Regions from separate parts of the Kitasatospora sp. HPM-01-4 genome, predicted to be linked through region 3. Evidence: riboswitches for the same ligand, from Rfam matches in the RefSeq annotation. Region 3 holds a riboswitch; each other region holds the start of a gene.
The links. Region 3 has a riboswitch for cyclic di-AMP ahead of ACSMTC_RS27585 (C40 family peptidase). Riboswitches for the same ligand answer to the same signal wherever they lie in the genome.
Positions count from the first base shown of each region.

Region 1: linked by a shared signal. The riboswitch ahead of ACSMTC_RS25410 (M23 family metallopeptidase) and the one ahead of ACSMTC_RS27585 (C40 family peptidase) in region 3 are both predicted to bind cyclic di-AMP.
Region 2: linked by a shared signal. The riboswitch ahead of ACSMTC_RS37780 (transglycosylase family protein) and the one ahead of ACSMTC_RS27585 (C40 family peptidase) in region 3 are both predicted to bind cyclic di-AMP.

Region 1 is NZ_JBPQGP010000005.1:5,854,396-5,864,559, reverse strand. It holds gene clpX (ATP-dependent Clp protease ATP-binding subunit ClpX) at 1-1,020, opposite strand, end outside; gene ACSMTC_RS25435 (ATP-dependent Clp protease proteolytic subunit) at 1,311-1,967, opposite strand; gene ACSMTC_RS25430 (ATP-dependent Clp protease proteolytic subunit) at 2,021-2,638, opposite strand; gene tig (trigger factor) at 2,879-4,246, opposite strand; tRNA gene ACSMTC_RS25420 (tRNA-Pro) at 4,660-4,733, opposite strand; tRNA gene ACSMTC_RS25415 (tRNA-Gly) at 4,911-4,984, shown strand; partial or broken gene ACSMTC_RS25410 (M23 family metallopeptidase) at 5,069-5,470, opposite strand; cyclic di-AMP (ydaO/yuaA leader) riboswitch at 5,594-5,751, opposite strand; gene ACSMTC_RS25405 (DUF6348 family protein) at 6,159-6,938, shown strand; gene ACSMTC_RS25400 (hypothetical protein) at 7,044-7,238, opposite strand; gene ACSMTC_RS25395 (PP2C family protein-serine/threonine phosphatase) at 7,718-8,950, opposite strand; gene ACSMTC_RS25390 (ribose-5-phosphate isomerase) at 9,325-9,810, opposite strand; gene ACSMTC_RS25385 (biotin transporter BioY) at 10,157-10,164, opposite strand, start outside.
Region 2 is NZ_JBPQGP010000005.1:8,772,967-8,783,130, reverse strand. It holds gene hypF (carbamoyltransferase HypF) at 1-62, shown strand, start outside; gene ACSMTC_RS37815 (HypC/HybG/HupF family hydrogenase formation chaperone) at 106-381, shown strand; gene hypD (hydrogenase formation protein HypD) at 378-1,505, shown strand; gene hypE (hydrogenase expression/formation protein HypE) at 1,588-2,577, shown strand; gene ACSMTC_RS37800 (TetR/AcrR family transcriptional regulator) at 2,856-3,470, opposite strand; gene ACSMTC_RS37795 (nucleotide disphospho-sugar-binding domain-containing protein) at 3,759-4,889, shown strand; gene ACSMTC_RS37790 (LysR family transcriptional regulator) at 4,998-5,861, opposite strand; gene ACSMTC_RS37785 (SDR family oxidoreductase) at 6,027-6,746, shown strand; cyclic di-AMP (ydaO/yuaA leader) riboswitch at 6,954-7,099, shown strand; gene ACSMTC_RS37780 (transglycosylase family protein) at 7,104-8,222, shown strand; gene ACSMTC_RS37775 (hypothetical protein) at 8,315-9,352, opposite strand; gene ACSMTC_RS37770 (GNAT family N-acetyltransferase) at 9,549-10,064, shown strand.
Region 3 is NZ_JBPQGP010000005.1:6,315,630-6,325,793, reverse strand. It holds gene ACSMTC_RS27600 (glycosyltransferase 87 family protein) at 48-1,358, shown strand; gene ACSMTC_RS27595 (hypothetical protein) at 1,384-2,610, opposite strand; gene ACSMTC_RS27590 (C40 family peptidase) at 2,670-3,731, opposite strand; gene ACSMTC_RS27585 (C40 family peptidase) at 3,922-5,040, opposite strand; cyclic di-AMP (ydaO/yuaA leader) riboswitch at 5,051-5,213, opposite strand; gene ACSMTC_RS27580 (C40 family peptidase) at 5,517-6,539, opposite strand; gene ACSMTC_RS27575 (NYN domain-containing protein) at 6,766-8,124, opposite strand; gene ACSMTC_RS27570 (hypothetical protein) at 8,543-8,794, opposite strand; gene ACSMTC_RS27565 (rhomboid family intramembrane serine protease) at 9,150-9,959, shown strand; gene ACSMTC_RS27560 (Lrp/AsnC family transcriptional regulator) at 9,956-10,164, shown strand, end outside.

The DNA.
Region 1 (10,164 bases), 460 kb from region 3:
GTACTGCTTGACCAGCGCGTTCTTCGGCTCGGTGAGGATCTGCAGCAGGGCCTCGCGGTCCAGGTTGTGCACGCTGGTGATCACCGGCAGGCGGCCGATGAACTCGGGGATCATCCCGAACTTCACCAGGTCCTCCGGCATCACCTGACGGAAGTGGTCACTGGCGTCCAGCTCCCGCTTGGAGCGGATGTTGGCGCCGAAGCCGATGCCCTTGGCACCCGCCCGGCCCTCGATGATCCGCTCCAGACCCGCGAACGCGCCGCCCACGATGAACAGCACGTTGGTGGTGTCGATCTGGATGAACTCCTGGTGCGGGTGCTTGCGGCCGCCCTGCGGGGGCACCGAGGCGGTGGTGCCCTCCAGGATCTTCAGCAGCGCCTGCTGCACACCCTCGCCGGAGACGTCGCGGGTGATCGACGGGTTCTCGCTCTTGCGGGCGACCTTGTCGATCTCGTCGATGTAGATGATCCCGGTCTCGGCCTTCTTGACGTCGTAGTCGGCCGCCTGGATCAGCTTCAGCAGGATGTTCTCGACGTCCTCGCCGACATAGCCCGCCTCGGTGAGCGCGGTGGCGTCGGCGATCGCGAACGGTACGTTCAGCATCCGGGCCAGCGTCTGCGCCAGCAGGGTCTTGCCGGAGCCGGTCGGGCCCAGCAGCAGGATGTTGGACTTGGCCAGCTCGATCGCGTCCTCGCGGCCGTTGCCGCCGCTTCGGCCGGCCTCGCCCGCCTGGACCCGCTTGTAGTGGTTGTAGACCGCGACGGACAGCGCCTTCTTCGCCAGGTCCTGGCCGACCACGTACTGATCGAGGAACTCGTAGATCTCGCGCGGCTTCGGGAGCTCCTCGAAGCGCACCTCGGAGCTCTCCGCGAGCTCCTCCTCGATGATCTCGTTGCACAGGTCGATGCACTCGTCGCAGATGTACACGCCTGGCCCGGCGATCAGCTTCTTCACCTGCTTCTGCGACTTGCCGCAGAACGAGCACTTGAGCAGGTCGCCACCGTCTCCGATGCGTGCCACGAGGTGCTTCCCCTTCGCCAGGGGCCCCGCGGAGGTCCGGGGCCTGGTGCTGTGGACCGGCTGCGCCGTCGGCGTTCGGTCTCGGTATCCGACGGTACTCTGCTGAGCCGGTGAATCCGCCGACTTCGACAGCTCTGCCCTACGCCCTGGGCGAATTGATACCGAACAGATGCCGTCTCGCGGGCATGGGCCCGCACTAGATTGTGCCGGGCCCGGGGCCCGACCGGAACGGAACGAGGGCGGGGCGTACATCACGTGAGTCATGTACGCCCCGCCCGGGGCTGCCGACGTCAGTCGGTCAGCGAGGTCTTCCGGGTCGAGATGATCTGGTCGATCAGCCCGTACTCCAGGGCCTCCTCGGCCGTCAGGATCTTGTCGCGCTCGATGTCGTCGCGGACCTGCTGGATGTCCTTCTTGGAGTGCTTGGCCAGCATCTCCTCCAGCTGCTCACGCATCCGGAAGATCTCCTTGGCCTGGATCTCCAGGTCGGACACCTGGCCGCGGCCGGTCTCGGTGTACGGCTGGTGGATCAGGATCCGGGCGTTCGGCAGCGCCATCCGCTTGCCGGGCGTACCGGCGGCCAGCAGCACCGCGGCGGCGGAGGCCGCCTGGCCCATGCAGACCGTGGTGATGTCCGGCTTCACGTACTGCATGGTGTCGTAGATCGCCGTCAGCGCGGTGAAGGAGCCGCCGGGCGAGTTGATGTACATCTGGATCTCGCGGTCCGGGTCCATCGACTCCAGGCACAGCAGCTGGGCCATGATGTCGTTGGCGGAGACGTCGTCCACCTGCGAGCCGAGGAAGATGATGCGCTCCTCGAACAGCTTGGCGTACGGGTCGTACTCGCGGATGCCCTGCGAGGTGCGCTCGACGAAGCGCGGGACGATGTAGCGGCCCTCGGCGCGGGCTCCGTAGAACTCGCCGCGGGGCGTCTGGGGGGTGTTCATGGGGTTCTTGGCCTCCGAGTGCGTACGGGACGAGGTTGGGGTGCGGACGGCGCTCAGGCGCCGGTGCCGCCGCCGCCGGGGACGTCCGCGGCGCTGTGCATGATCGAGTCGATCAGGCCGTACTCCTTGGCCTCCTCCGGGGTGAACCAGCGGTCGCGGTCGGAGTCCGCGGTGACCTTCTCGATGGTCTGGCCGCTGTGGTGCGCGATCAGCTCAGCCATGCGCTGCTTGGTGCGCAGCAGCTGCTCGGCCTGGATCCGGATGTCGGTGGCCGAACCGCCGAGGCCTGCGGAGGGCTGGTGCATCAGGATGTTGGCGTTCGGCAGCGAGAAGCGCTTGCCGGGGGTGCCGGCGGTGAGCAGGAACTGGCCCATCGAGGCCGCCATGCCCATCGCGATCGTCACCACGTCGTTCTTGATGTACTGCATGGTGTCGTAGATCGCCATGCCCGCGGTGATCGAACCACCCGGAGAGTTGATGTAGAGGTAGATGTCCTTGTCCGGGTCAGCGGCCAGGAGCAGCAGCTGGGCGGTGATCTTGTTGGCGATGTCGTCGTCGACCTGCTGGCCGAGGAAGATGATGCGCTCGTTGAGCAGCCGGTTGTAGACCTGGTCCCCCAGGCCACCGAGCACGTCACCAGCGGCGGCGTGCGGCGCCATGAGGCCAGGCATCTGCATCTGCGGGAACGTCACTTAGCCACCTGCTCAGTTGAATTGGACGGACTGGGGGCAGCCGTCACTTGTCGCAGTTTCACTGCGTGAATGTCGCTGTCTAAGGACCCTAACGCTCAGCCCGGGCCACGGAATCCCCCACACAGAACTGTTCGCTGTGAGCGCAGGGTCGGCATTCGAAAACAGCGAGCCCGGGCACCGAAAGGTGCCCGGGCTCGCCATCCGGAACTACGCGGGAACTCAGGCCTCGGTGGTCTCGGCAGCGGCCTCGTCGGCCTCGTCCTCGGCGTCGTCGAAGGAGACGACCTCACCGTTGGTGTCCTTGACGGTGGCGGCCTCGACCACGGTGGCCAGCGCCTTGCCGCGGGCGACCTCGCCGACCAGCAGCGGCACCTGGCCACCCTGGACGACCTGCTGGGCGAACTGGTCCGGGGTGAGACCCGAACCGGCGGCACGGCGGATCAGGTGCTCGGTGAGCTCCTCCTGGTTAACGCCGAGCTCCTCCTTCGCCACGATCGCGTCGAGCACGAACTGGGTCTTGATGCCCTTCTTCGCCTGCTCCTCGGTCTCGGCCAGGAACTCCTCCAGGGTCTTGCCCTGGGTGGTGAGGTAGGTGTCCAGGTTCAGACCCATGGGCTCCAGCTGGTGGTGCTCCAGGTTGTGGCGGCGGGTCTCGACCTCGTCCTTGAGGAGCTTGGCCGGGTACTCCATCTCGACCAGCTTCAGCAGCTCGTCCAGGACGCGCTCCTGGGCCTGGGTGGCCTGGTCGAACTCACGCATGCGCTCCAGGCGCTTGCGGGAGTCGGCCTTCAGCTCCTCCAGGGTGTCGAACTCGCTGGCCAGCTGGGCGAACTCGTCATCCAGCGCCGGGAGCTCCTTCTCCTGGACGGTCTTCACGGTGACGGTGACCTCGGAGCTCTTGCCGGCCTGGGTGCCGCCCTTGAGCTCGGTGGTGAAGGTCTTGGCCTCACCGGCGGACAGGCCGACGACGGCCTCGTCGATGCCGTCCAGCAGACGGCCGGAGCCGATCTCGTAGCTGACGTCGGAGGCGGTGCCGTCCTCCGGGACCTCGCCGTCGACCTTGGCCTCCAGGTCGACGATCACGACGTCGCCCTCGGCGGCGGCGCGCTCGACGTCCTTGACCGAGGAGAAGCGCTCACGCAGCTGCTCCAGGGACTTCTCTACGTCGGCGTCCTCGACCACGATCGGGTCGACCTCGACCTCGATGGCGGTGAAGTCCGGCAGGGTGATCTCCGGGCGGATGTCGACCTCGGCGGTGAACTTCAGGTCACCGCCGTCGGCGATCCGCTCGACACCCTCGATGTCGGTGATCTCGGGCTGACCGAGGACCTCGATCTTGCCCTCGTCGACGGCCTGCGTGTAGAAGCGCGGCAGGGCGTCGTTGACCGCCTCCTCCAGCACGGCGGCACGGCCGAAGCGCTGGTCGATGACGCGGGCCGGGATCTTGCCCTTGCGGAAGCCCGGGACCGAGACCTGCTGGTTGATCTTCTTGTACGCCGCGTCGAGGCTGGGCTTGAGCTCCTCGAAGGGCACCTCGACGGTGAGTCGAACCCGGGTCGGGTTCAGAGTCTCGACGGCGCTCTTCACGGTTGGGTCTCCTAAGGGCTTGCGGTCAGGTTGTCTCCGCCCGTCCGGCTCATCCGGCACGGGCGAGACGGGCGATGGGCGGTTGGGGCTGCATCTCCCGTACGTGGTGGACGGTGAGCGTGACTCCTCGCCCTCGGGCGGTCGACCTGCGCGTATGCACAGGGACTACCGGCCAGCGGCCCATCCTACCGGTACCACGAAAGGCGGACGCCAGGCCCGCCCGCGATCAGCGTGCCGCCGCCCGATCGGGCGCGGCCCCGGCGCACCGGACGCGGCCGCACGGCCACCGGCCGACCGACCCCCGGAAGGGCCCGATGTGTCGTCAACTGACCGGCGCCGCACACGGCTTCAAGAGCGAGGCCGTCCGGGAAAGCCAACAGGGCCCCGCCCGCTGACGAGACCCTGCCGCACTGTCGGGGTGACCGGATTCGAACCGACGACCTTCCGCTCCCAAAGCGGACGCGCTACCAAACTGCGCCACACCCCGTGGTGCCGAGAGGAAGCGTACACGTCGGCCGGGCCGCGCTCGCCGCTATATCGGGAGCCCACCGGACATGCCCGGAACCGAAAGCAGTGTGCAAGCAACCGACCGAACCAGGTAGGCTGACTCCGTCCTCGTGACCGACAGGTTCCCGGGGGCGTCGTATGCGCATGTATGCGGCACGCGGGTGTAGCTCAATGGTAGAGCCCCAGTCTTCCAAACTGGTCACGCGAGTTCGATTCTCGTCACCCGCTCCAGACACTTCGGCCCCGGGCCGACGGTTTCCACCGTCGGCCCGGGGCCGAAGTCGTGTTCCCAGCCCCGTCCGGGCTGAGTGCGTGTCAGAGGCGGACGCCGTGGCGCACCAGGTAGCTCACCGGGTTGATGTCGGAGCCGTAGGCCGGGCCGGTGCGGACCTCGAAGTGCAGGTGCGGGCCCTTGGCGTTGCCGGTGGCACCGGAACGGCCGATCTGCTGGCCGACGGCCACGGACTGACCGGCCCGGACGTTGATCGCCGAGAGGTGGGCGTACTCGGAGTACTTGCCGTCGGTGTGCCGGATGACGACCTGGTTTCCGTACGAGCCGCCCCAGCCCGCGGTGACCACGGTGCCGGTGGTGACGGCCCTGACGGGGGTGCCGGTGAAGACCAGGAAGTCCACGCCGGTGTGGTGGCCGCTGACCCACGAGGAGCCGGTCGCGTGGTACGGGGTGCCCAGGTGGGGGTTGGCCACCGGGGAGGTGTAGGCCGGGGCGGCCTGGGCCGCGGTGGCGGGCAGCGCCAGGGCGGCGCCGGTCGCGCCGGCGACCAGCGCGCGGCGGGCGAATCGGGGCAGCCGGGAACGGCGGGCGTCCTGCGCGAGCATGGGGAGTCCTCTCCGACGCCTGCGAGGTGAGCTGTCGGGTTCGGACCGGAAGTAGCCCGGCCGCCGGGAAGCGGCTTCACCCCTAGCCGGCCCGGTTCTCCGGGCGCGGCGACCTGCCTGTGGTTCCCCCGCTCCTGCCGTGCACTGCGCGAAGTGCGGCCTCCGGGCGGCGGCAGGACTCGGCGTTCCACCTGGCGGGCCGACCCGGACGATGACCGGGCTGGCTGAAGAAAAACCGATCCGACGTACACGGAGCAAGTTAGCCCCGCTTAGGCATAAGGAGCGCATAAGGACACCGGAGGCCGGCGGTCACTCTCCGGTCACGCCGAACCGCCGTGTGCAGCCGGATCGGTCACGGTCGGCCGGACGAATCCACACAGATCGTCATGGAATCCACACTCCGCATCAATCCGGACACCCTCCGGTGCGACCTGGAGATTCCCCGGTGAGCTGTGTCACGCCCACCGTGCCGGACACGGCTGACGGTCCGTTTCCCGCAGGGGCCCGCGGCCGATACCCTCGCGAGCGTTCGCCTTAACGATCATTTATTCGAGCTAGGAGCCCACCCGTGCGCCCGCAGGACCGTATGGCCGTCATCCAGCGCAGTGTGGTCCGCGAAATGGCGCAGTTCGGCGTGGAGTTCACGGTGGACGGCGAGGTGGTCCGCGGTCCCGGCACCACGGCGGTGGCGGTCCGCGAGCACCCGGGCCAGGGCGGGAGCGGCCATGTGGACCTCGGTTTCGTCCTCGACCTCGGGCGCGCGGACGCCCCCGTGGTCTGGGACTGCGCGGCCGGGCTCGGCAAGACCGAGGAGGAGAAGCTCGACAACGCCGTGAAGATGTGGGCCACCACCACCGCCTCGACCGTGGTGGAGCTGCTGGAGCACCGGGGCGAGCACGGGGACCACTACCGGCCCGCCGAGCTGGCGGGCTGGCGGGCGATCCAGGGTCCGGCGGCCGTCTTCGGGTTCGGCAACGAGCGACTGGCCGGCTGGCTGGCCGACCACCAGCCGCTGACCGCGATCGCCGAGGCGCTCGGCCCCAGGCTCACCGGCGGACAGCTGAACGGCGTGAAGCTGTTCCTCGGCGGCCGGGCCGGCGACGACATCGCCGAGGTCCGGTTGAACGGCGAGGTCTCGGAGGCCGCCTCGGCCGCACTGCACGCACTGGACTGGCCGCGCGGCGAGCGGTTCTGCTGGGCCCGCCTGTTCGTCCTGCTGATCCCCGAGGGCGGAGTGCAGCCGGAGCCCGTGTGCTCCGTCCCGGTGCCCGCACCCGTCGCGGCACCGGCGCCCAGGCCCGGACTGCTGGCCCGGGTCAGGCACGTACTGCGGTCCGCCCGGCGCTAGGGGTACTCGGTGACCGAGTACGGCCCGGGCCACGGCCGGCGTCACCCCCGCCGGGCACCCGGCGCCGCGCGCTGATCCGGGAGGACCGGCCGGACGGGTGTCGGCTCAGCCGGAGAAGGACTTGAGGCTGTTGGCCACCGAGGTGAGGAAGTTCTTGATCGGCTCCGCCGCCGTGGAGGCACTGAGCATGAATCCGAAGAGGGCCGAAATGATCGCGTGACTGGTCTTCAACTGCTTGTTGCGGATGAAGATGAAGACGAGGGCACCGAACAGCACCAGTGCGGAGACGGAGAGCACCACCCGGACTCACTTCCTTACTACGTTGCGGGGTTTCATCCGGAAACCCTGTGGCGACGCCGGAGCCCGGCCTGTCTGGCGGGGCACGGCCGTGTGGCGCCGACCGAGAGCCGCATGCAACGCCCCCCATCCCCCGACTACCGATACCGACCAGTCCCGCCCACCGACTCAGTGTGGTCGGTCATGCCGACTGCGTAAAGGCGTAGCCGAAAGCCCGGCTGGAAGTTCCTGGCATGTGAGACGAATTTCCGCCGACCGAGACGATAGCCCAGGGCTTCTGACGAACTGTCGGCAGGGGCTCCCCCACCGGCCCGGTCAGCGGTGATCCAGTGGTCGGGCAGCGGCGGCGGCACCGCGTCGGGGGCCCGTCAGGATTGGCCGAAGATCGGCTGCCGGACTTGACACACCTGTCCGGTGTTCGAATCCACTGCCGCCCGGGCACCGGCACCGGCCGGTACCGCCTCGCACCGCTCCGTGCCGCCTCACTGACGCCAGAGCAGCAGCACCGCCCGGTCGTCGTTGACGTCCTTGGCCACGGTCTCGATCAGCCGGACCGCCGCACCACGGCTGCCGCTCTGCAGCAGCGCCCCGGCGACCAGCCGGTCGGCCTCGCCCATCAGCCGGTCCATGCCCTCGGACAGATCGCGCCCGGGCACCTCGACCATACCGTCGGTGCAGAGCATCAGCAGGTCGCCGCGGTCCAGCCGGCCCCGCACTCCCTCGAACTTGGCGCCGTCGTAGATCCCGAGCAGCGGCCCCTCGGCCGCCTCCTTGACCTCCCAGCGTCCCGCTCCCGACCGCCGCTGCATCCCCGGCAGGTGCCCGGCCGAGAGCAGCTCGTACTCACCGGTGTCCAAGTCCAGCACCAGATGGACGGCGGTGGCGAAGCCCTCCTCCCAGTCCTGCCGCAGCAGGTAGCCGTTGGCGGCGGGCAGGAACTCGTGCGCGGGCAGCGAGCCGAGCAGGCCGCCGAAGGCGCCGGACAGCAGCAGGGCGCGCGAGCCGGCGTCCATGCCCTTGCCGGAGACGTCCGCCAGGACGCACTCCAGCACCCGCCGCCCCGGCCCGGTCCTGGCGGCCACCACGAAGTCACCGGAGAAGGACTGGCCGCCGGCCGGGCGCAGCGCCATGTCCGCGTACCAGCCCTCGGGCAGCACGGGGACCTGGCTCTGCACCCGCAGCCGTTCGCGCAGGTCGAAGAGCATGGTGCCGCCGCCGCGCCAGGGCACGCCGACCCGGCTGCGGAACTGCGCCAGCAGCAGGCCGGCCACCCCGACCGCGCCGACCACCAGGGCCGCGCCGGGGGTGACGCCGAAGACATAGCTCTCGGGGTGCTCGCTGGCCACTCGCTCGCCGGTGTGGATCACCGACTCGGTGGACAGGCCCAGCGCGGCGGCCGCGTACAGCAGCACCAGGGTGCCCGGTCGCAGCAGCAGGGAGCCGGCCAGGATCGGCAGGACCAGCGCGGTGGGAGTCACCCAGGCGGGGAACCAGACGTTCAGCACCACGAGCAGCGGGATGGTCGCCAGGAACGCGGCGAAGGCGAGCCAGTCGGAGGCGTCGCCGCGGAAGTAGTCCACCCCGGTCCGGCGCAGCGTGCGCCGGGCCCGGTACAGCCTGGTGCGCAGCCGGGCCGTCCAGGGGTCCGCGGTCGCCGTCGCGGCGGGCCCCTTCGCAGTCGTCTGGGGCGGTGCGCCCGGCGTGCTGCCAGCCATGGGCTCCGACCTTATCCACAGGCCCGGGGCGGCGTCGACGGGTGTGGCGTGTCGGGCGGGTTGCGCCGCCCCTCGCGGGCGCCTTTCGGCCGCCGGCCAGGGAGGCCACCGAGCCTGTGGGGCACGGCCGTTGGGAATATGGCGGGAAATCGGTCGCGCCCGGCGAAACCGGTGACAGCCGATGGCGGTGCGCGAGCCGGGCTCGGGGTGCCTCGGCGGGGTGACACCGGCGGCGCTCGGCGCGGCCGGGGGTCACCGGGCTGCGCGAGGGCGCGCCGGCGGAGGCGTCCCGGGTGGTTCACCCGGGATGTCGCGACCGGCCGCCGCACGGGCTCCGAGCACCCGTACGGCAGCCTGCGCGAGCCCGGCCGGGATCAGCCCTGCGGGTGGTGGGCCGGGATCGGGGGGAGCTCGCCGGTGGTCTCGTACTCGCTCAGCATGGCGATCCGGCGGGTGTGGCGCGGCTCGCCGCTGTACGGGGTGTTGAGGAAGACCTCGACGAAGCGGGTCGACTCCTCCACGGTGTGCATCCGGCCGCCGATGCTGATCACGTTGGCGTTGTTGTGCTCACGGCCGAGCGAGGCGGTCTGCTCGCTCCAGGCGAGCGCGGCACGCACGCCCTTCACCTTGTTGGCGGCGATCGCCTCGCCGTTGCCCGAGCCGCCGATCACGATGCCCAGCGCCTCGGGGTCGGCGGCGGTGCGCTCGGCGGCGCGCAGGCAGAACGGCGGGTAGTCGTCCTCGGCGTCGTAGATGTGCGGACCGCAGTCGATCGGCTCGTGGCCGTTCTCCTTCAGCCACTGGACGAGGTGGTTCTTGAGGTCGTATCCGGCATGGTCGGAACCCAGGTAGACGCGCATGCGTATGAGTGTGGCATGCGGGCCGGGGCGCACCGCTCCAGGGGCGAGGGTGAACTTGATCAGGGTGCGGGCGAGCGCCCCGGGGCCCGCTCGGCCGCTCGCCCGCGGGGTGCCGACGCCGTCGGCCGGGGAGCGCGGAAGGCGCGGTGAACCGCGCGAGCGGCCCGGTGCGAGGTGCACTGCCCCTCGCGCGGCTCCCCGCGCCCTGAGGTGTCGCAACCCGCCGGCCGGGGAACCCGGCGGCGGTACGGGCTGCCCGCGGATGCGGCCGGTCGGGCAGGGACTCACGCCGCCCCGGAGTCCCGCCGCCGGGACCAGCCCCGGGGCCCCGGCCGGCAGGCCCGGCTCAGCCGC
Region 2 (10,164 bases), 2.5 Mb from region 3:
TGCCGCCGAACGACGGCGGGCTTGCGCTGGGCCAGGTGATGGTGGCCGCGCGGACCCGGTGAGCGGTCCGGCGGGACAGGGCGGTTCGAGGCGAGGAGAGGGCGGATGTGCCTGGCGGTTCCCGGAAGGGTGTTGGAGATCGAGGAGCGGGAGGGGACCCGGATGGCCCGGGTCGACTTCGGCGGCGTGGTCAAGGACGTGTGCCTGGAGTACCTGCCGGACCTCGCGGTGGGTGAGTACGCGATCGTGCACGTGGGCTTCGCGTTGCAGCGGCTGGACGAGGAGTCGGCCCGCAGGACGCTCGACCTGTTCGAAGAACTCGGCCTGCTGCAGGAGGAGTTCGGCGACCCCTGGGTAGCGGCGGAGGAGATGGGGCGATGAAGTACCTGGAGGAGTTCCGCAATCCCGAGCTGGCGGGCCGGCTGCTGGCGGACATCCGCGCCACGGTGACCCGGCCGTGGGCGCTGATGGAGGTGTGCGGCGGACAGACCCACACCATCGTCCGGCACGGGATCGACCAACTGCTGCCCGAGGAAGTGGAGTTGATCCATGGGCCGGGCTGCCCGGTGTGCGTCACCCCGCTGGAGGTGATCGACCGGGCACTGGCGATCGCCGCCCGTCCGGAGGTCATCTTCTGCTCGTTCGGCGACATGCTCCGGGTGCCCGGCTCCGAGCGGGACCTGTTCCGGGTGCGCAGCGAGGGCGGGGACGTCCGGGTGGTGTACTCGCCGCTGGACGCGCTGCGGATCGCGCAGGAGAACCCCGGTCGTGAGGTGGTCTTCTTCGGGATCGGCTTCGAGACCACCGCTCCCCCGAACGCGATGACGGTCCACCAGGCGAAGAAGCTGGGCATCCGCAACTTCAGCCTGCTGGTCTCGCACGTGCGGGTGCCGCCGGCCATCGAGGCGATCATGCGGTCTCCGGACTGCCGGGTACAGGGCTTCCTCGCGGCGGGCCATGTGTGCAGCGTGATGGGGACCGACGAGTACCCGGACCTGGCCGCCCGCCACCGGGTGCCGATCGTGGTCACCGGCTTCGAGCCGCTGGACATCCTGGAGGGGATCCGGCGCACGGTGGGGCAGTTGGAGCGCGGGGAGCACGTCGTGGACAACGCCTACCCGCGTGCCGTACGGCCGGAGGGGAACCCGGTGGCGAAGGCGATGCTGGCGGACGTGTTCGAGGTCACCGACCGGGCGTGGCGCGGTATCGGGGTCATCCCGGCCAGCGGCTGGCGGCTGTCGCCGCGCTACCGGGACCAGGACGCCGAACACCGCTTCCCGGTCTCGGACATCACCCCGTGCGAGCCCGCGCAGTGCCGCAGCGGCGAGGTGCTCCAGGGGCACCTGAAACCGAGTGAGTGCGAGGCGTTCGGCACGGTGTGCACGCCGCGTACGCCGCTCGGGGCGACCATGGTCTCCAGTGAGGGGGCGTGCGCCGCGTACTACCTCTACCGGCGCCTCGGCGCCCCGGCTCCCGCCCGGCAGGAGGTGGACTCCGTTGCGTGAGGCGACCGATACGGCCGAGAGCGCACCGGACCTCTCCGGCTGGAGCTGTCCGCTGCCGCTGCGCGACCATCCGCGGGTGGTGATGGGGCACGGCGGCGGCGGTGCGCTCTCCGCCGAGCTGGTCCAGCACGTCTTCGCCCCGGCCTTCGGCGGGCCGGTGCTGGCCGGGCTCGCGGACTCGGCGGCGGTGACGCTGGGCGGTGCGCGGATCGCCTTCTCCACCGACTCCTTCGTGGTCCGTCCGCTGTTCTTCCCCGGCGGCGGCATCGGGGACCTGGCGGTCAACGGGACGGTCAACGACCTGGCCATGAGCGGGGCCCGGGCGGCGTATCTGTCCTGCGGGTTCATCCTGGAGGAGGGCGTCGAGACGGCGGTGGTGGCCCGGGTGGCGCAGGCGCTCGGCGCGGCCGCCCGCCTGGCCGGGGTCCAGGTCGTGACGGGTGACACCAAGGTGGTGGAGGCGGGACGCGGCGACGGCGTCTACCTCAACACCGCCGGGATCGGGCTGATCCCGACCGGGGTCGACATCCGGCCGCAGCGCGCGGTGCCCGGTGATGTGGTGATCGTCAGCGGGGATCTCGGACTGCACGGGATCGCGGTGATGAGCGTGCGCGAGGGGCTGGAGTTCGAGGTGGAGATCGAGAGCGACTGCGCCGCGCTGAACGGGCTGGTCGAGACGATGCTCGCGGTCACGCCCGATCTGCACGTGCTGCGCGATCCCACCCGCGGCGGGCTCGGCGCGGCTCTCAACGAGATCGCCGCGGCGGCCGGGGTGGGAGTGGTGATCCGGGAGCGGAGCGTGCCGGTACCCGAAGCGGTGGCCGGCGCCTGTGCCTTCCTCGGGCTCGACCCGCTGTACGTCGCCAACGAGGGGAAGCTGGTGGCGTTCGTGCCGCGCGAGCACGCGGACGCGGTGCTGGACGCGATGCGGGCACACCCGTTGGGCGCTCGGGCGGCGGTGATCGGCGAGTGCGTGGCCGAGCACCCGGGGATGGTGGTGGCCCGCACCGGTCTGGGGGGCACCCGGGTGGTGGACCTGCCGGTGGGGGAGCAACTGCCGCGGATCTGCTGAGGGTTGCACCGGGGGCACGCGGCTCCGCCCGGTCGGCCTCCTGATCGACCACGCGTGACCGGCCGCTCCGGGGCACGCGTGGTCGTGTGCGCGGTCCGTGTGCCCCTGCTCGTCACGCCCCGTCTCCGCGGCGGCGGTGTCGTCGGGGCGTGCTCCGCCCGCGTTCGGGGCCGGGCCCGGTCGTCCTCCCCGGTGCACGGTCGATGCCACCCGGGAGGCGGCGGTTCCTCCCGGACCCGGGCCGGACTCTGCGCCCGCTCGCGGGCGGACCGCGCACGCTACCGGCAGAGGCTGCGCTCGGCCGCGTCGGCAAGCCGTTCGGCGACCTGCTCCAGCGGGAGGGAGCGGCCGGTGTACAGCAGGTCGAAGCCGTCGAAGCTGGTCAGCACCCAGAGCAGGTCCGCGGCCTCGTCCACGGTGACGCCCGCGCGGAGCAGGCCCTGGTCCGCCAGGCGCAGTGCGCGGTAGCGGCACCCGGCGGCCCGTCCCTGCTCGATGCGCTGGACCGCACCGCCGACCGCGTCCGCGTTGAGCATCGCCATCGAGTAGAGCGCGCGAAGCACGTCCCGGTGGGCGGCGAACATCTTCACCACCCCGAGGAGTCCGCCGCGCAGACCCTCGCGGGCGTTCGGGTGGGCGGTCGCCGCCAGCATCTCCGTGAATCCGCCGCGCTCCAGGAGGTCTTCGGCGAAGGCGGCGAACAGGCCGCCGCGTGAGCCGAACACCAGGTAGACGGTCGAGCGGGCGACTCCCGCGAGCCGGGCGACCTTGTCCAGGGCGACCGGCTCGGCCGGGGCCTCGGACAGGAAGGCGTAGACCGCGTCGAGGATGCGGCGCCGGGTCTCCTCCGAGGCCTCCGCTCTCAGACGCTGGTCATATTTTCGAGTGGCCATGGGCGCTGATCCTACAATCACTTGACAGGCTGTCCGATGAAAGACAGGCTGTCCAGTGAAATCGGGGGGAGCGGGCGTCATGCACTCAGGAGAGCTGCCGTGTGCGGTGGCTGAACGCAGGCCCAGGCGATGCCGGGCCATGATTCCCGGCCGGCGCACGGCCCTTCCCCTCGCGACGGGAGCCCACAGGGCTTCCCGCTTCTCCGTGTCCGAAATTCGGACACCTGGATCACTCATTTGACGTAACGTCAGATTCGAACGTCCATGCAACACGCGAGGAGTCACCCCATGCGCGTCCTGTTCACCGCCCCGGCCGCGGCCGGGCACATCTTCCCGATGATTCCGACCGCTCACGCCCTGCGCTCGGCCGGCCACCAGGTCCTGTTCGCCGGCTCGGCTCCGCTGGAGATGCTGCGCAGCACCGGCCTTCCGGTGGTCGAGGTCGGCGACGGCACCGGCATCATCGAGGCCTTCAAGCGGGTCGTGAAGGACCAGCCCGCGGAGTACGTCGCCAAGGACAGCACCCAGGAGGAGATCCTCCAGCGCGCCGCCATCGGTTTCGCCGAGCACGGCCGGGTCGCCATCGAGGGACTGCTGCGGGTCGCCACCGAGTGGAGCCCGGACATCATCGTGATGGACCCCTTCGCGGCCGCCGCTCCGCTGGTCGCGGCCAAGCTCGGCATACCCACCGTGTCCCACAACTTCGGTGTGATGCAGGGCCTTCCGATGCTCGACCGGTTCTCCGACCTCCTCGCCGCCGACTACCAGGCGCACGGACTGACCGGTCACGGCAAGCCCACCGTGATCGACGTCGTCCCGGCCTCGCTCGGCGGTGACGGCGGCGGCTGGCGCGTCCGCTACGTCCCCTTCAACGGCGGCGGCGTCGTTCCCTCGGACCTCACCAGCCGCGGCGAGCGGCGCCGGATCGCGGTCACCCTCGGCACGGTGCTCACCGAGTTCGCCGGGGTCAACCCGATCGCCTGGCTCACCGAGCAGGCCGCCGAGGTGGACGCCGACTTCCTGCTCGCCGTCGGCGACGCGGACCTCACCCCGCTGGGCACCCTGCCGGACAACATCCGCCCGCTGCCGTGGACCCCGCTGGCCGAACTCCTCGACGCCAGCGACGCCGTGATCCACCACGGCGGCTCCGGGACCATGCTCACCGCCGCGGTCGCCGGTGTCCCCCAGCTGATCCTGCCGCAGGGCGCGGACCACTTCATCAATGTCTCGGCCGCCGTCACCAAGGGGTTCGCGCTCAGCTCCGACAGCGACTCGGTGGACGCCGCGCAGCTCACCCGCCTGCTCGAGGACAAGGGCCTGCGCGACGCGGCCACCGCCCTGCGGAGCGAGATCAACGAGCTGCCCTCGCCCGCGGCCCTGGTCGGCGACTTCGAGCGGCTCCACCGCGAGACGCGCTGAGGCTCCCCCGGCCCGTCAGGGCCACGAAGGGGTGCGGGGAACCACATGGGCGGCGCGCTGCCGATCCGCGCGACCACTCAGGCGGTTCTCCGCACCCCTCGGTGCCGGCTATCCGGCGGCGCAGTCGAGGGCGATCTCGGCGAACTCCTCGATCAGCGGCGAGCTGCGAGCCCCGCTCCAGGCCAGGCAGACCTGGTGGGGGGCGATGCCGGTGACCGGGAGCCGGACGATGTCGGGGCGCGGGTAGGCGAGCGCGACGGAGCGCGGCAGGACGACGATGCCGTTCCCCGCCGCGACCTGCTCCACCTTCTCCTCCACCGTCCGGACGGCAGGACGGGTGGTGGACCGGTGGCCGCCCCGGTATCCGCTGCCGGCCGGCCACTCCGGGACGGCGGACGGGTCCTGGAGCAGCCGCTCGCCGGCGAGGTCGGCGATGGTGACGGCCGCGCGCCCGGCCAGCGGGTGGTCGGCGGGCAGGGCGGCGACGCGCGGTTCGGTGAACAGCCGCCGGACCCGCAGGCCGTCCAGGTCGACGGGGAGGCGGATGAAGCTCACGTCCACCCGGCCCTCACGCACGACGGCGGTCTGGTCGTCCCAGGAGGTCTGGACGAAGTCGACGCTCAGCTCGGGGTGGCGGGCGGTGAACGCCCGGGCGGCGACGGTGGTCGTGATGCCGGGCATGAACCCGATGGTGAACACGGTGCCGTGGGCCACCTCCCGGACCCGCCGACGCAGCGTTTCGGCGGCCGCGAGCAGCGGCCGGGCCTCTTCCAGCAGCCGGCTTCCCGCCGGCGCGAGTGCGGTGGAGCGCCGGTCCCGGTACAGCAGCGGAACGCCCAACTCGGCCTCCAGCGCCCGGATCTGGCGGGAGAGGACGGGCTGGGCGATGTGCAGACGGGTGGCGGCGCGGCCGAAGTGCAGCTCCTCGGCCACCGCCACGAAGTAGCGCAGTTTGCGCAGATCGACGTCCATCCCGCCCCTCCCGAACCGCCTGAATCCCCCTGATACCCCAAGGGTATGACAGCGGGCCGAAGAGGTCTTGGACACCATCCGCCCCAGGGGAGCACCGTGGTGGTGCCGGCCGACAGCTTCGGTCGCACCTACCCCGTCGCACCTACCTGTGAAGGTGGAAACGTCATGCCCCTCTCGGATCAGCGCGTCGTCGTCCTCGGCGGAACCTCCGGCATCGGACTGGCCGTCGCGGCCCAAGCCGCCCAGGACGGCGCCGAGGTCGTGGTCGCCTCCCGCAATCCGCACAGCGTGGAGCGGGCGCTGGCCGCACTGCCGGCCGGTACCCGTGGCGAGAGCGCCGACCTCGCCGACCCGACCCAGGTCCGCGAACTCCTCGGCGCGATCGGGGAGTTCGACCACCTGGTGTTCACCGCGGGCGAGCCGCTGGCCCTGCTGCCCGCCGACGGCCTCGACCTCGCGAGGGCCCAGGAGTTCTTCCGCCTGCGGTACTTCGGCGCGCTCGCCGCCGTCAGCGCCGCCCTCCCCCACCTCCGGCCGTCCGGCTCGGTAGTCCTCACCAGCGGGACGGCTGGCGCCCGCCCCGGTCCCGGGTGGACGGTGGCGGCCGGCATCTGCGGTGCGATCGAGGCCTCGGTCCGCGCACTGGCCCTCGAGCTGGCCCCGATCCGGGTCAACGCCGTCGCTCCCGGAGTGGTCCGCTCCCCGCTCTGGGCCCCGCTGACCGACGCGGACCGCGAGCAGCTGTACCGGAGCACGGCGGCCGCGACCCCGCTGGGCAGGGTCGGTGAGCCGGCGGACATCGCACAGGTCTACGTCTCACTGATGCGCCAGCCCTTCACCACGGGCACCACCGCGACCGTGGACGGCGGCGGAGTGCTCGTCTAGATGCTCGCCCGGGCAGCGGAGTTGACGCCGCTGCCCGACGGTGGCGGCCGAGGGGCGGTGCCCACCGGGAAACTGAGGGTTTCGTGATTTTTGTGTGATGTACCGGATACGGGCTTGTTATCCAGGTGATGATCCCTCTACTCTCCCTCCAGTTCGCTGTTGCGGACTCCCGGACGCAGTACGCCGAGTCCTGCCCGCCCGTGTCCGGGACATCGAGCAAACCCTGGGCAGGAGCGGGGGAACCAGGTCAGTCGCCGCCCCCACGGCTTGGGGTGAAGCCGCGTACCCGCGCGGCCGGGCCACCTCCCGGTCCGAACCCGACAGCTCACCTCGCAGGCGTACGGAGAGGAACGTCCCGTGGTCTTTTCCGGTTCCGGCCGCCACCGCCGACCCACTCAGGCCGACCGTGCCATCGCCGCCGCCGGAGTGGCGAGCGTGGGTCTGGCCCTTCCGCTGCTCACCGCCACCGGAGCGCACGCCACGCCCGCCACCACCTGGGACGCCGTGGCCCAGTGCGAGACCGGCGGGAACTGGACCGCCGACGACGGCAACGGCCACTACGGCGGCCTCGGCCTCACCCAGCGCACCTGGGTCACGCACGGGGGCGACAAGTACGCCGCCCAGCCCGACCACGCCACCAGGAGCCAGCAGATAGCCGTGGCCGAGCGCGTCCTCGCGGAGTCCGGTTCCGGCCTCTGGGCCAACTGCGCCAGCTCGGCCGGTCTGACCGGCGGCTCCACCACCGGTGCCACGCCCACCCCGGCGCCTTCGGCCACGAGCACGCCCGCCCCGGCGCCCGACGCCCCGGCGGCCACGCCCACGCCGAGCACTCCCTCCGCCGACACCGGCGGCAGCACGCCGGGCACCCCGGACCCGACCTTCCCCGGCCGCGCCGGCTACGACCCGAACGCCGGTGTGTACTGGTTCCAGGACAACGGCGTCTGGCACTGGACCGTCCAGCACGACGTCTACATCCAGCACATGAACGCCGCGGCCGCCGCCGACGCCCCCTCGGGCGCTCCGTCCGCCGATCCGGGCACCGGTACGGCTCCGGCCACGCCGAGCCCGGCGGCTCCCGGCACCGCCCAGCCGTCCCCGTCGGCGCAGGCCGACGGTCCGAGCGCGGGCGCCTCCACCCCGGCGGCGCAGGCGCCGGGCACCCCGGCCGCCACCGGCACCCCGCAAGCTCCGGCGGCACCCGTCGCGGGCGCCGGCGCGACCACCGCGCCCGCGACGCCGGGAAGCCCCGCCGCCCCCGGCACTCCGTCGGCGCCCGGTGCCCCGGCCGCACCGGCCGCACCGGCCACGACCACGCCGCAGACCTACACCGTCGAGCACGGGGACACCCTCTCCGCTATCGCCCGGTCGCACCAGATCGACGGCTGGCAGCACCTCTACGAGAGCAACAAGGGCACCATCGGGGACAACCCCGATCTGATCCTCCCCGGCCAGGCCCTGAACCTGCAGCAGCGCTGACGCGTCGGCTCCGTCCCGGGCCGGGGTCAACGGCTCGGGACGGAGCCGCGGTTACGCGGCTGCGGCCCGCTGGTCGTCGGGCTGCGGAGGGTTCAGGTCGCGAAGCCGATGTGCACGTGGTCGTGGTGGGTGGCGTCACTGAAGAACTGGTCGGGCGTCGTCCCGCCGGAGAGTTGACGGGGCCCGCCCACGTTGTAGGACCCGGCGGCGGCCGCCGCGCGCATGAAGCCGTCGACCAGGGCGTGCGGGGTGGCCGGGTCGACCACGGCACGGCCGTCGATCCGCCAGACGTCGAAGGCCCGGCCGCGCGGGTGGTCGCTCGGACGATCGGTGCCGAACACGTCGAGCGGGTGGCCTGATCTGATCACGCTGACCGCGAAGTCATGAGCGCCTGCCAGGGTCAGCATCGCGGTCAGCACGCTGTCGTGGACGGCACCGCTGCGGATGTCGGCCACGGCTGCCGGGGGCAGGGTGATCCGGTGGTCCGCCAGGACCCGCGCGGCGAGCGGGGACGGAGCGGAGGCCGGCGGTCCGGGTGCGGCCGGGTGCAGGGCGGTGACGGTCCAGCGGGGGCTCGCCGCGCTCAGGCGCACGTCCACCGTGGTGCCGCCGGGCACGGCCGGGCCGGCTGCCGTCCCGGTCCACTGGTCGCAGACCACCAGGACACTGGCCGAGTCGGCGAGGATCCCCCCGTACTGGGCGACGATCACCTGGAGGGCGGCCCGGTCGGCGGCCGGGAGCAGCGGGCCGGCCTGGTCGGCGAGGGCGGCGTCGAGGCCGAGCGGTGCGATCCTGGCCCGGGCCTGCGCGGTGCCCCGTCCGCCGTCCGGCCAGGCTCCGAGCGCCTCGACGAGCTGCACGGCACGCAGTTTGACGTCCGGCTGGATCTCGCCGGCGCCCGGCGTCCAGGGTGAGGTCGCGGGCAGCGCCGATGGCGCGGCGGGGGACGCGGCGGTCGGGCCGGTCCGGGTGGCGGCCGGGCCGCTGGGCGTGGTCGACGCGGCGGGGGCGGTGCGGTGCTCACCGCAACCGGCGGCCAGCAGGACCCATCCGGCCCCGGTCAGGATGCTGCGACGGGAGGGCCGGGGGGATGGGCCGTGGTCCGGGTCACCGGCCTGACGCTCTGTCATCTCGCCACTATGACCGGCCGCATCGGGCGCCGACGTTCAGCTCGCCGTCGCCCGGCGGGCGGTACGCCACCTGAGACACCACGCGGCCGGGCCGCGGCCGGGCCACGGCCGGTTCGCCGCCGCCCCACGGCCGGGAAGGCGGCAGCGGCGGAATAACGAGTGGCCAAGGCGTGCGAGATGCACCCAGAATGGGACGATGATCATCAGACTGGCCCGAATTGACGACCTCCCCCAGCTCCAGGACATCGAGCGGGCGGCCGGTGAGTCCTTCCGCTCAATCGGGATGCCCGAGATCGCCGAGGACGAGCCGCCGACGATCGACGAGCTCACCCGCTACCAGCGGGCCGGGCTGGCCTGGGTCGCGGTGGAGGCGGCCGACCGTCCCGTGGCGTACGTGCTCGCCGAGCCGGTGGACGGGAACCTCCACGTCGAGCAGGTGTCGGTGCACCCGGACCATGGCAGGCAGGGCATCGGACGCGCGCTGCTGGAGCACCTGGCGGCCTGCGCGAGCGCCGACCGGATGCCCGCGCTCACCCTCACCACGTTCACTCAGGTCCCCTGGAACGCGCCGTACTACGAGCGTTGCGGCTTCCGTCCGCTGGAGCAGTCCGCGCTCACCGCCGGCCTGCGGGAGATCCGCCGCCGGGAGGCCGAGCACGGGCTCGACCGCTGGCCCCGGGTGTGCATGATCCGTCCGCTTCCTCTCGGCTGACACCGTTCGAGCGCCTTCGGCGGCGCGGCACCCGCTCGGCCGGCGCTCCCGGGGAACGGACGGGGCCGGCGGGCGGGTGTGCCCGGCGGGCGAGCCGTCC
Region 3 (10,164 bases):
TGGAGTTGGTCCCGGCCGGTGTCACCGGCAACACCGGTAGTACCGCGCTGCCCGCGCCCCGCCGTCCGGCCGGCGGAGCGCTGTGGGGTCTCGCGGGCGGCTGGGTGATCACCCGGGTCCTGATCGTGCTGATGGTCTCCGGTGTGCTGTGGGTCTCCGGCACGGACGTCACCTCCGACGTCTCGGTGATCTACCACGGCTGGTACGAGGTCCTGCAGACCGGCACCTTCCCGCTGGACGACGTCACCTGGCAGTACCCGCCGGGCGCGGCCCTGGTGATCCTGCTGCCCGGCCTGCTGCCCTGGTCCTACCTGGTCTCCTTCTTCGTCGTCTGCGGCGTGCTGGACGCGCTGACGATGGTGCTGCTGATGCGGGCCGGCACCCGCAGGGGCCGCAGCTTCAGCGGCGCCTGGGTCTGGGTGGCGGGCGTCCCGCTGCTCGGCCCCACGGTCTACTGCCGGTACGACATCCTGGTCACCGCCGTCGCGGTGGCCGGGCTGCTGGTGCTGGTGCGCCGCCCGGCGATCGGCGGGATCCTGCTGGGCATCGGCGGCCTGGTGAAGATCTGGCCGGTGCTGGCGCTGGCGGGCACCCCTCGCGGCCGCCGTACCCGGCGCTCCTGGACGGCCGCGGCGGCCACCCTGGGCGCACTGTGCTTCCTGCTGGCGGCCGGGATGAACGGCGCCTTCGAGTTCCTGAAGTTCCAGCGGGACCGGGGCATCGAGGTGGAGTCCCTCGGCGCGCTGCCGCTGCACTTCGCCCGGCTGGCGGGCACCTGGAACGGCCAGGTCTCGATGAACTACGGCTCGCTGGAACTGCTCGGCCCCTGGGTGCCGCTGATCTCCCAGCTGTCGGTGGCGGCCACCGCCCTGGGATTCGCCTGGCTGCTGCTGTGGCGGCTGCGGGCCAAGCGCTGGCAGCCCGCCACCACGTACGACGCGGCACTCGCCGCTCTGCTGATCTTCACCGTCACCAGCCGGGTGATCAGCCCGCAGTACCTGGTCTGGCTGGTCGGGGTGGCGGCGGTCTGTCTGACCGTACGCGGCACCAGCCAACGGCCGGTCGCGGCGCTGATCCTCCTCGCCACGTTCTTCACCACCCTGGAGTTCCCGCTCCTGTTCGGCCAGGTGCACCACAGCCAGCCGTGGGGCGTGGCGGTGCTGACCGCACGGAACGGACTGCTGCTGGCGGCCACCGTGGTCTCCTGCCGCCGCCTGTGGCGCTCCACCCGGGGGCCCGACGCGGAACGCACCGTCGTCCTGCCGGCACTGGAGCGGACCGGCTACCCGGTCCGTCCCGGCATCGCCTACGAGCAGGACCTGCTGGACGGCCTCGACTCCGAGACCGCGCGGCAGTAGCGCCGGTCCGCGACGCCGGATACCCCTACGAGAGCGTCGGCAGCCGGCGGACCTCGTCGATCCACCGGCGGGTGAACTCGTCCAGGCCGATGCCCAGTTGCGTGCGGAACAGCCCGTCGAGCCCCTGGGGCCCGGCCGGTTCGGCCGCGCCGACCGCCCGGTAGAGCGCGACCAGGTGCTGCTCGCTCCACCGGGTGGCGATCAGCTCGCAGGCCAGCCAGGCGAGTTCGTAGGCCTGGGCGATGCCGGCCGAGCCGGCGGCGAAGTCCGCGTTCAGGGGGAGAGCGGTGGGCAGCCGGCCGGCCGTCACGTCGCCGGCGAGCTCCGGGGCGATCTGCCGGGCGGTGCGGCCCCTGCCCCGGTAGCCGGTGTAGTCGGCCACGCCCTCGGAGAGCCAGAGGGGGGTCCAGGGCTTGGTGTCGGCCCGGGTCGCGACATGGGTGGCCTCGTGGGTGGTGACGACCCTGCGGCCCAGGTCGCTGAGCCCGGCGAAGGCGTCCGGGTTGAGCAGTATCCGGTCCGCGGCGGTGCCGTGCGGGGCGCCGGCGGCCGCCGTGGTGACGGCCGCTATGCCCTGGTAGTCGGCGGCGGAGACGTTCAGCAGCCGGGCGAACTGCTCCTCGCTCCGCGCGGTCTCGATCAGCAGCCGGTCCGCCCAGCCGTCGCCCCAGACCTCCCGGACCGCCGGTACCGCCTGGTCCGCGATCTGGGCGATCATCTGCAGCTCGGTGCTCCCGGCGAGCCCGAGGACCAGGGACCGGCTGCCGTGCACCGCCTGGACGGTACCCAGGTCCCAGAGCGCGGCGGCCCCGGTCGGCTCGTCCCCGGCCAGCAGCCAGGTGCCGTCGCGCCGGACGAACTCCAGGGTGCGGCCGAGCAGCGCCGGGTGGTCGTCCACACCGCGCAGCCGGTAGCCGAGATCGGCCAGGACCGTGACCCGGTCCACGCTCCGCGACTGCGTGAAGTCGGTCATGCGGTAGGAGAGTTCGGCGAACGGCAGCGCGCGGCAGCGGGCCAGCGCCGACTGCTGGGCGCCCTGGGCCTCGGGGGCGACGTCGGCGAGCAGCCCGGCCCGGTCCGCAGTGAGCAGCGCCCTGGCCCGCCGGGACAGCAGGGCCTCGATCCGGGGCCTGGCGGACGGGCCCGCCCCGGCGGGTTCGGCGGCCGGGCGGGCGATGGGGCGCGCGCCCCGGCCGGAGAGCTGTGCCAGTCCGCCGGCCGCCAGCAGCAGCGCGCCGCGCCGGGACAGCACGGGCCGACCTGCCCCGGTCGGCCGGGGCAGGTCGGTGACCAGCGGTTCCTGGTCCGTGTTCAGACCCGCACCACCCCGGCCACCGGCATCGCGTTCACACTCTCGTAGCGGACCCTGGCGCCCGGGTGGGGCGCGTGCACGACCACCCCGCCGCCGGCGTACATGCCGACGTGGTGCATGTCCCTGAAAAAGATCACCAGGTCTCCCGGTCGCGCCTCGCTCAGGCTCACCCGCCGCCCCGCGTACATCTGCGCCTGCGAGGTGCGCGGCAGGGTCACTCCGGCCTGCCGCCAGCTCCAGTACATCAGACCGGAGCAGTCGAAGGTACGCGGACCGGTGGATCCGTACACATAGGGCGAGCCGATCCGGGAGACGGCGGCGGCCAGCGCGGTGGCCGCGCGGTCGGAGGAGGCCGGCAGATCACCGAGATCGAGCCGGTCGGTGCCGCGGGTGGCGCGCCACTCGGCCTCCTTGGCGTCCTCGGTGGCCATCCTGACCCGCTCGGCCGTGCCGAGGGTGTTGAGCAGCCGCTGGGCCTGGTCGAGCCGCTGCTGGATCTGCTGCTTGCTCTCCGCCAGGGCGCGGCGGGCGTCCTCCAGCTCGGAGAGTCTGGCGACGGTCTCGGCGCGGCGCTGGTCGAGCCTCAGCTGCCGGTCGATCACCTGCCGGACGGTGGCGCTCTGCCGCTCGGCGGCCTGGTCGAGGCTGCGGGCCCGGCTGAGGTACCCGGCCGGGTCGGAGTCCAGCATCAGCGCGACGGCCGGGTCGATACCCCCGGCCCGGTACTGGGCGGCCGCGACCGCGCCGAGATCGGTGCGCAGCCGGTTCAGCTCCTCCTGTGCGGCGGCGACCTGGTTCTGCAGGCCCTCGGCCTCGCTCTGCAGCCGCCGCTGGCGCTCCTCGGCGGCGTTGAACCGCTCCGACGCCCGCTCGGCCTCCTCGTACAGCTGGTCGACCTGGGCCCTGATCTCCTGTTTGGACGGGTCCGCCGGTGCGTGCGGGGCCGCCTGGGCCGCACCGCCGAACGTTATGCCGAGCGCGGTGGTGGCCGCTGCCGTGAACACCAGGGCGCGGGCCAGCCGCGGCTGGCCCGACAGGGGGGAACGGCGGTGCATCGACATGGGGGCGGCTGCTCCATTCGTCCTCGGCTAAGACCGACCGGCGCCAGACACTAGCGATTCCGGAGGATCTAGTCCAAGCCCCTGCAGTGTCGAATATTTGACCACAAATCGGACATCGATCCGGATGCTCGGAAACGCCGCAGGCCCGGCCCCCGGAAGAGGGTCGGGCCTGCGGCGGGCCGGCTCCGGGTCAGACCCGGACGATGGCCGAAATCGGCAGCGCCGTGGCGCTCATGTACTGGACCGGCTTGCCGGTGCGCGGGGCGTGGATGACCTGGCCGCCGCCCACGTACATCCCGACGTGGTGCTGGTCGTCGTAGTAGATGATCAGGTCGCCGGGCCGGGCGTTGGCGATGTTGGTCCCGACATTGGTCCCGGCCGTGGCCTGCTCCTGCGAGGTGCGCGGCAGCGAGACACCGGCCTTGGCGTACGACCAGACCATCAGGCCCGAGCAGTCGAAGGCCCCCGGGCCGACGGCGCCCCACAGGTAGGGCTTGCCCTCCTGGCTCTCGGCCGCGGCGACCGCGGCGGCGGCGTACGAACCGGACGGCGCGTTGACGCTGCCACCGCCGCCCTTGCCGCTGCCGCCGTTGCTGCTGCCGCCACCGCCGCCGGAACCGAGGTCGGTACGGCTGTCACCGCGCGAGGCACGGGCGTTGGCGGCCGCGTCGGAGGCGGCCTGGTTCTGGGCGGCCTGGATCGCGTCGCGCTCCTGCTGGGTCAGCGAGTCGAGCAGATCCTTGGCCTTCGCCAGCTTGGCCTGGACGTCCTCCTTGGAGGCCCGGAGCTCGTTGGTGGTGGCATCCAGCTCGGCCAGCTTCGACTGCGCCTCGGACTTCTGCTGGTCGAGCTTCTCCTGCTCGCCCTTGAGCGTCTTGAGCGCGTCGGCCTGCGACATGCCGACCTGCTGGGCCGAGCCGGCCTGGTCGAGGAAGTTCTCCGGCGAGCTGGAGAGCATCAGCTGGACCGTGGGGGAGATACCGCCGTTGCGGTACTGCTCGGCCGCGACCTGGGCGAGCTGGCCCTGCACGGTGCTCACCTGCGCCTGCTGGCGGGCCACCTGGTCCTGCAGGTCGTTGACCTGCTTCTGCAGGGTCTGCTGCTTCTCGGTGGCCGCGTTGTACTTCTCGGTCGCGACCTCGGCCTGCTCGTTGAGCTGGTCGACCTGGGTCGCGACCTCGTCCTTGGTCGGCTTCGGATCGGCGTGCGCGCCGGTCTGCGCGGAGAGCGCCACCGCGGTCGCGGCGGCCGCGGTCAGGATGCTGACGCGGGCACGGCTTGGAGGCTTGGGACGACGATGGGACGCCACTAAGGCGGACTCCTTCTTCCTACGTCCGCCTACCGGGTGAGCTGACGGGTTCGGGCTGGAAGAGATGCCCTACGACGCCTCACCGGTCGCCGCCCACGACGGCCGACCGACCTGGCGCCGATTCACCCCGAGGAACGTGGTTCCCCGGCTCCGATCCGCAGCACCCCCAACAGGGGCTTCCCTGTGAGGAGTTGAACTGCCCAGCTGCCTCTCGGACTCGACGGTAACCCCCGCCGCCACCCTGGCTGGGTGATCAACTGTGCGGTGGTTCAAGTCCCGACCCTAGTAACCAAACCGTGATTCATTCAAATCCTTGTCAGAAAAAATTCTGAATCAGCGACAAGTTCATTTGTGAACCGACCGAGAGTGACGAACCGGACACCACTTGCTGACAGGTCCTCATGGAAACGGCCCGCCGAAGTGCCCTGCGTCACAGGACGGTTTCGGCGGGCCGGAAGCCCGGATCGCGGCGGCCGTCAGACGCGGCGGATGGTGACGATCGTCATCGCGTCCGCCGGCATCGTCCGCACCACGTCACCGGTGTGCGGGGCGTGCACCACCATGCCGTTGCCGATGTACATCCCGACATGGCCACCGCCCTCGTAGATGACCAGGTCACCCGGCTGCGCCTGGGACAGCGAGGGCACCCGGGAGCCGATCCCCATCTGCTCCTCCGAGGTACGCGGCAGCGAGACACCGGCCTTGGCGTACGACCACTGCATCAGTCCGGAGCAGTCGAACTCGTCCGGACCCGCCGAGCCCCAGTGGTAGTCGTGCCCGCGCATGCTCAGCGCCGCGGCCACCGCGACACCGGCGTAGCCGCCCGCGGTCGGCAGCGAGCCGAGGTCGGCGCGCGCGTCGCCGCGCGAGGCCCGGTCGGCGGCCTGGACGGCGGCCCGCTCCTGCGCGGTGAGCGAGTTCAGCAGGTTGTTGGCGTCCTGCAGCTTCTGCTGCACCTGGGCCTTGGCGTCGTTCAGCTGCTGGGTGTTGCGGTCCAGCTCGGCGAGGACGGAGGCCGCCTCCTGCTTCTGCTGGTCCAGGCGGGCCTGCTGCTCCTTCAGCGCCTTCAGGATGTCGGCCTCGGTCTGGTTGACCTGCTGGGCGCTGGAGGCCTGGTCCAGGTAGCCGTTCGGGTTCGACGAGAGCATCAGGGCCACGGACGGATCGATCCCGCCCGAGCGGTACTGGTCGGCGGCCACCGCCGACAGGCTGGTCTGCAGCTGCGTCAGCTGCTCCTGGCCCCGCGCGACCTGGTCCTGCAGATCGGCGGCCTGCTTGCGAAGCTGGTCGGCGTGCTCCTGGGCGCCGTCGTACTTCTCGGCCGCCTGCTCCTGCTCCTTGTTCAGCTGGTCGATCTGGACCTTGACCTCGTCCTTGCTCGGCTGGGGCGCCGCGTGGGCGCTCGCGTTGGCCGACAGGGCGACCGCGGTCGCAGCTGCAGCGGTCAGCACGGACACCCGCGCGCGGCTCGGCTGCTTGGGACGGCGGTGGCTGGCCAAGGGACTGGCTCCTTCTTCCTGCTGGACCCGCCCGTTCGGGCGGAATTCCGGAAAATAGGTTTGACTCCAGACCCTAGTGAAGATGACGGATTAGCGCCACTCCCCCTGCCGCCCCAACCCCCAGCCCCCGCACGGGATTCACTGGACCGTCACACATTGTCGAAAATGTCCGAAGTGTCGTCAAAGCCACCCCCGGCAGGCTGTCAGCGGAGACCGAACCCGCAGGTCAGGACCGGGACAGCCGGTTCAGCAGCAGCACCGAGGACACCGGACGGGCCCCTGCCTTCCGCACCCCGTCGGCGACCTCCTTGTCGGCGGAGACCACCACCACCGGACGCCCCTTGGGCTCGGCCCGCACCAGCCGCCGGATCAGCTCGTCCGCCGTCTCCCCGGTCCGGCTGAACCGCACCCGGACACCGCGCGGCGGCGCCATGATCACCGGGACGTCCAGGTCCTGCCCGTCGAACACGCAGGTGACCTCCGCCTGGGTGCGCTGGGCCAGCATCGCCAGACCGCCGAGCAGCCGGATCCGCTGCTGCTCCAGCGGCAGCGACGGGTAGCCGGTCTTGGTGACGTTGTAGCCGTCCACCACCAGGTGCACCTGAGGGATCGCCAGCAGCTGGTCCAGCAGCGCCGGGTCGTCCTCCGCCAGCCCCCGCCGGGCCACGTCGTTGGGCGAGGCCGAACCGGGCACCACCGCGTCCACCAGGTCGCCCGGACGGATCTGCGAGACCGGCAGCGCCAGCTCGCGCTGCAGCCCCTGGGCCGACTGCAGCACGGTGTCCAGCAGCAGCCTCAGCCGCATGTCCTCGATACCGCGCCCCTCCCTCGCCGACCGCCGACCGGCCTCGAGGGCGGTCTCCAGCTCGGCGATCCGGTGCCGCAGCCGCCGGGCCTCGCCCTCCGCCGCACTGCGCTCGGCCCCCGCGGCGGCCCTGGCCGCGTCCAGCTCCAGCTGCAGCTTGCGCGCCTCGGCCTGCGCCCGCCGGGTGTCGCTCTCCAGACTGCGCACCCGCTTGCGCAGCGACTCCGCCTCCCGGCGGACACCCTCCGCGTCGGCCCGCTGACGGTCCAGCTCGGCCCGGGTCTGGGCGCGTACCGCGGCCAGCTCCTCCTGGAGCTTCTCCACCAGCCGGGCGGCCTCGGCCGCCGCGCCCTCCGCGCCCGCCCGCTCCACCTGCTCCCCGGCCTCGGCCACCAGCCTGGCCCATCCGGCCGGCCGCAGCAGATACGCGGCGGCGGCGACGTCCATCGGGTCAGCGGCGCCGGGCACACTCCCGGCCTCCAGCGCCTTGACCAGATCGGGCTGGCCCAGCCGAAGCCGGTCCGCTATCCGGAGCCGGAACAGCGGCTCCGACTCCAGAGCGGCGGCCAGCGCCGTGCCCGCGTACTTGGCCCGGCGGGCCGCGGTGAACTTCGCGTACTGGCGCAGCGAGGCGGGCACATCGGCCGACGGCAGTCCGCCCAGCGCGTCGGCGGCGATCCCGACCACCCGGCGGCGCACCCCCTCGGGCAGCGGCCGGTCCAGCTGCTCGGCCTCCGCGGCCCCGGCCACCTCGGGCTCGGCCACCTCGGGCTCGGCCACCTCGGGCTCGGCCGAGGCGTCATCCGCAGCCTCGGCAGCGGGCGTCCCTGCCGCCGGCGCCTCGACCGCGGCCGCTTCAGCCCCGACGGCTTCGAGCCCGGTCGGCTCGGCCTCGGGCCCGGGCGCGGCACCGGCCACCGGGACGGCACCGGTCCGATCCACAGCGGGCGGACGCCCCTGCGGCTCGGCCGGCCCCCTCGCTGTGTCCACCACGTCCTCGGCTCCGATCCTGCTCTGCGGGTCCCGCACGGCCCCTTGCCGCTGCCCTCACACCCACCGCTCTCTGCAATTGTCCCGTGTACCGTGCCCCGCCCGGGACCCGGTCACACACCGGGGCGACAAGCCCCGCCCCATGGGACAGCGGCCCCTCCCGGACCGCGCCGCCAGGCGCTCGGTACCGGGACGGGGCCGTCGGGGTTCAGGCGCCCGGCCGCTCCCCGGCACCGGGACGGGCCACCAGCTCCACCTGGTCCACCGCGTTGCACCAGCGGCAGCGCACCGACTCGATGGTCTCGGCCAGCACCTCGGTCTCCTCCACCCTGGACTCGCCCGCGAGGTCGAAGTGCAGGTACTCCACGACCTTCGCCGAGCGGGTCACGTCGAACCGTGTCAGGTTGCCGCAGAGGGTGCAGCGCCAGCGGGTCTCGGCGGTGGGGGCGGCGATGCTCATCGGGCCGGTCCTCTCTCGGTGCGTTCCCCGGACTCTCGCCCAGGTCGGCTGCGGTGGCTGGTGCGGTAGGTATGGCGGCCCAAGCCTATTGCCTGCCCGTACCCGGCCCGCCACCCGGTGCGGACCTGCGCGGCCGCGACCGGCGGACAAGACCGCCCGGCGATAGGGAGCGTGGGTGAAGAAGGGGGTCCCCCCGCCCGATGGCGGGCAAGGACGGCCCCTCCCGCCCGATGGCGGGCAAGGAGGGAGAGAGAGCTATCGGCACGCGACGCCGCGGGCCCTATCGCCGGTCGGTCTAGCCCGCACGCAGTACCCCTCGGTGTCGTCCGGGACCGCCCGAGGAATGCTCGTCTCCATGGCGACCCCCGTCCTCGACCACCTCCCCGCTCAGGACGGCGTCCCGCCCGTCAGGGCCCCGGTGGTCACCCTCGCCCTGATCGCGGTCAGCGCGGCACTGCTGCTGGCCGGCCCCAGCGTCGGCCTCAACCCGGCCTACGGCACCGGCCCGGCCCGGGTCTGCGCCGAACAGCGCTACGAACAGCGCTGGGGAGCGGTACCCGCCGAACTGGTCTCGGGCCGCCCGCTGACCGCCGCTCAGCTGGCCACCCTGCCGCCGGTGGTACCCGGCTGCCGGTTCTCCCCCGACCCGGGCAAGATCCCCGCCCTGTCGGTGCTCACCGCCTTCTTCGTCCACGCCGGCTGGCTGCACCTGCTCGGCAACATGCTCTTCCTCTTCGTCTTCGGCCCCGGCGTCGAGGAGCGCTTCGGCCGGACCCGCTTCCTGCTCGGCTACCTCACCGTCGGCGCGCTGGCCACCTACGGCTACGCCTGCGCGCAGGTGCACTCCCAGGAGGCGGTACGCGCACTGGTCGGCGCCTCGGGGGCGATCTCCGGGGTGCTCGGCGCCTACCTGCGGCTCTACCCGAGGGCCCGGGTCACCGCACTGGTGCCGCTGCTGTTCTTCCTGCCGCTGCGCTTCCCCGCCTGGCTGGTGCTCGGGCTGTGGTTCGCGACGCAGTGGTGGTCGGTGCACTCGGGCGGCTCCGAGGTGGCGTACCTGGTGCACGTGATCGGCTTCACCGCCGGCTACCTGGCCACCTGGGCGGCGACGCTGACCCGCCCCGATACGCTGGCCCCCTCCCCACGGACAGGAGCCGACGAGTGATCACCGCGATCGTACTCATCAAGACCAGCGTCGACCGGATCCCCGAGATCGCCGAGGCCATCGCCGCCCTTGAGGGCGTCAGCGAGGTGTACTCGGTGACCGGCAGCTACAACCTGGTGGCGATGGTCCGGGTGCGGCGGCACGACGATCTGGCCGAGGTGATCCCCGGCAGGCTCAACAAGGTCCCCGGAGTGCTGGACACCCA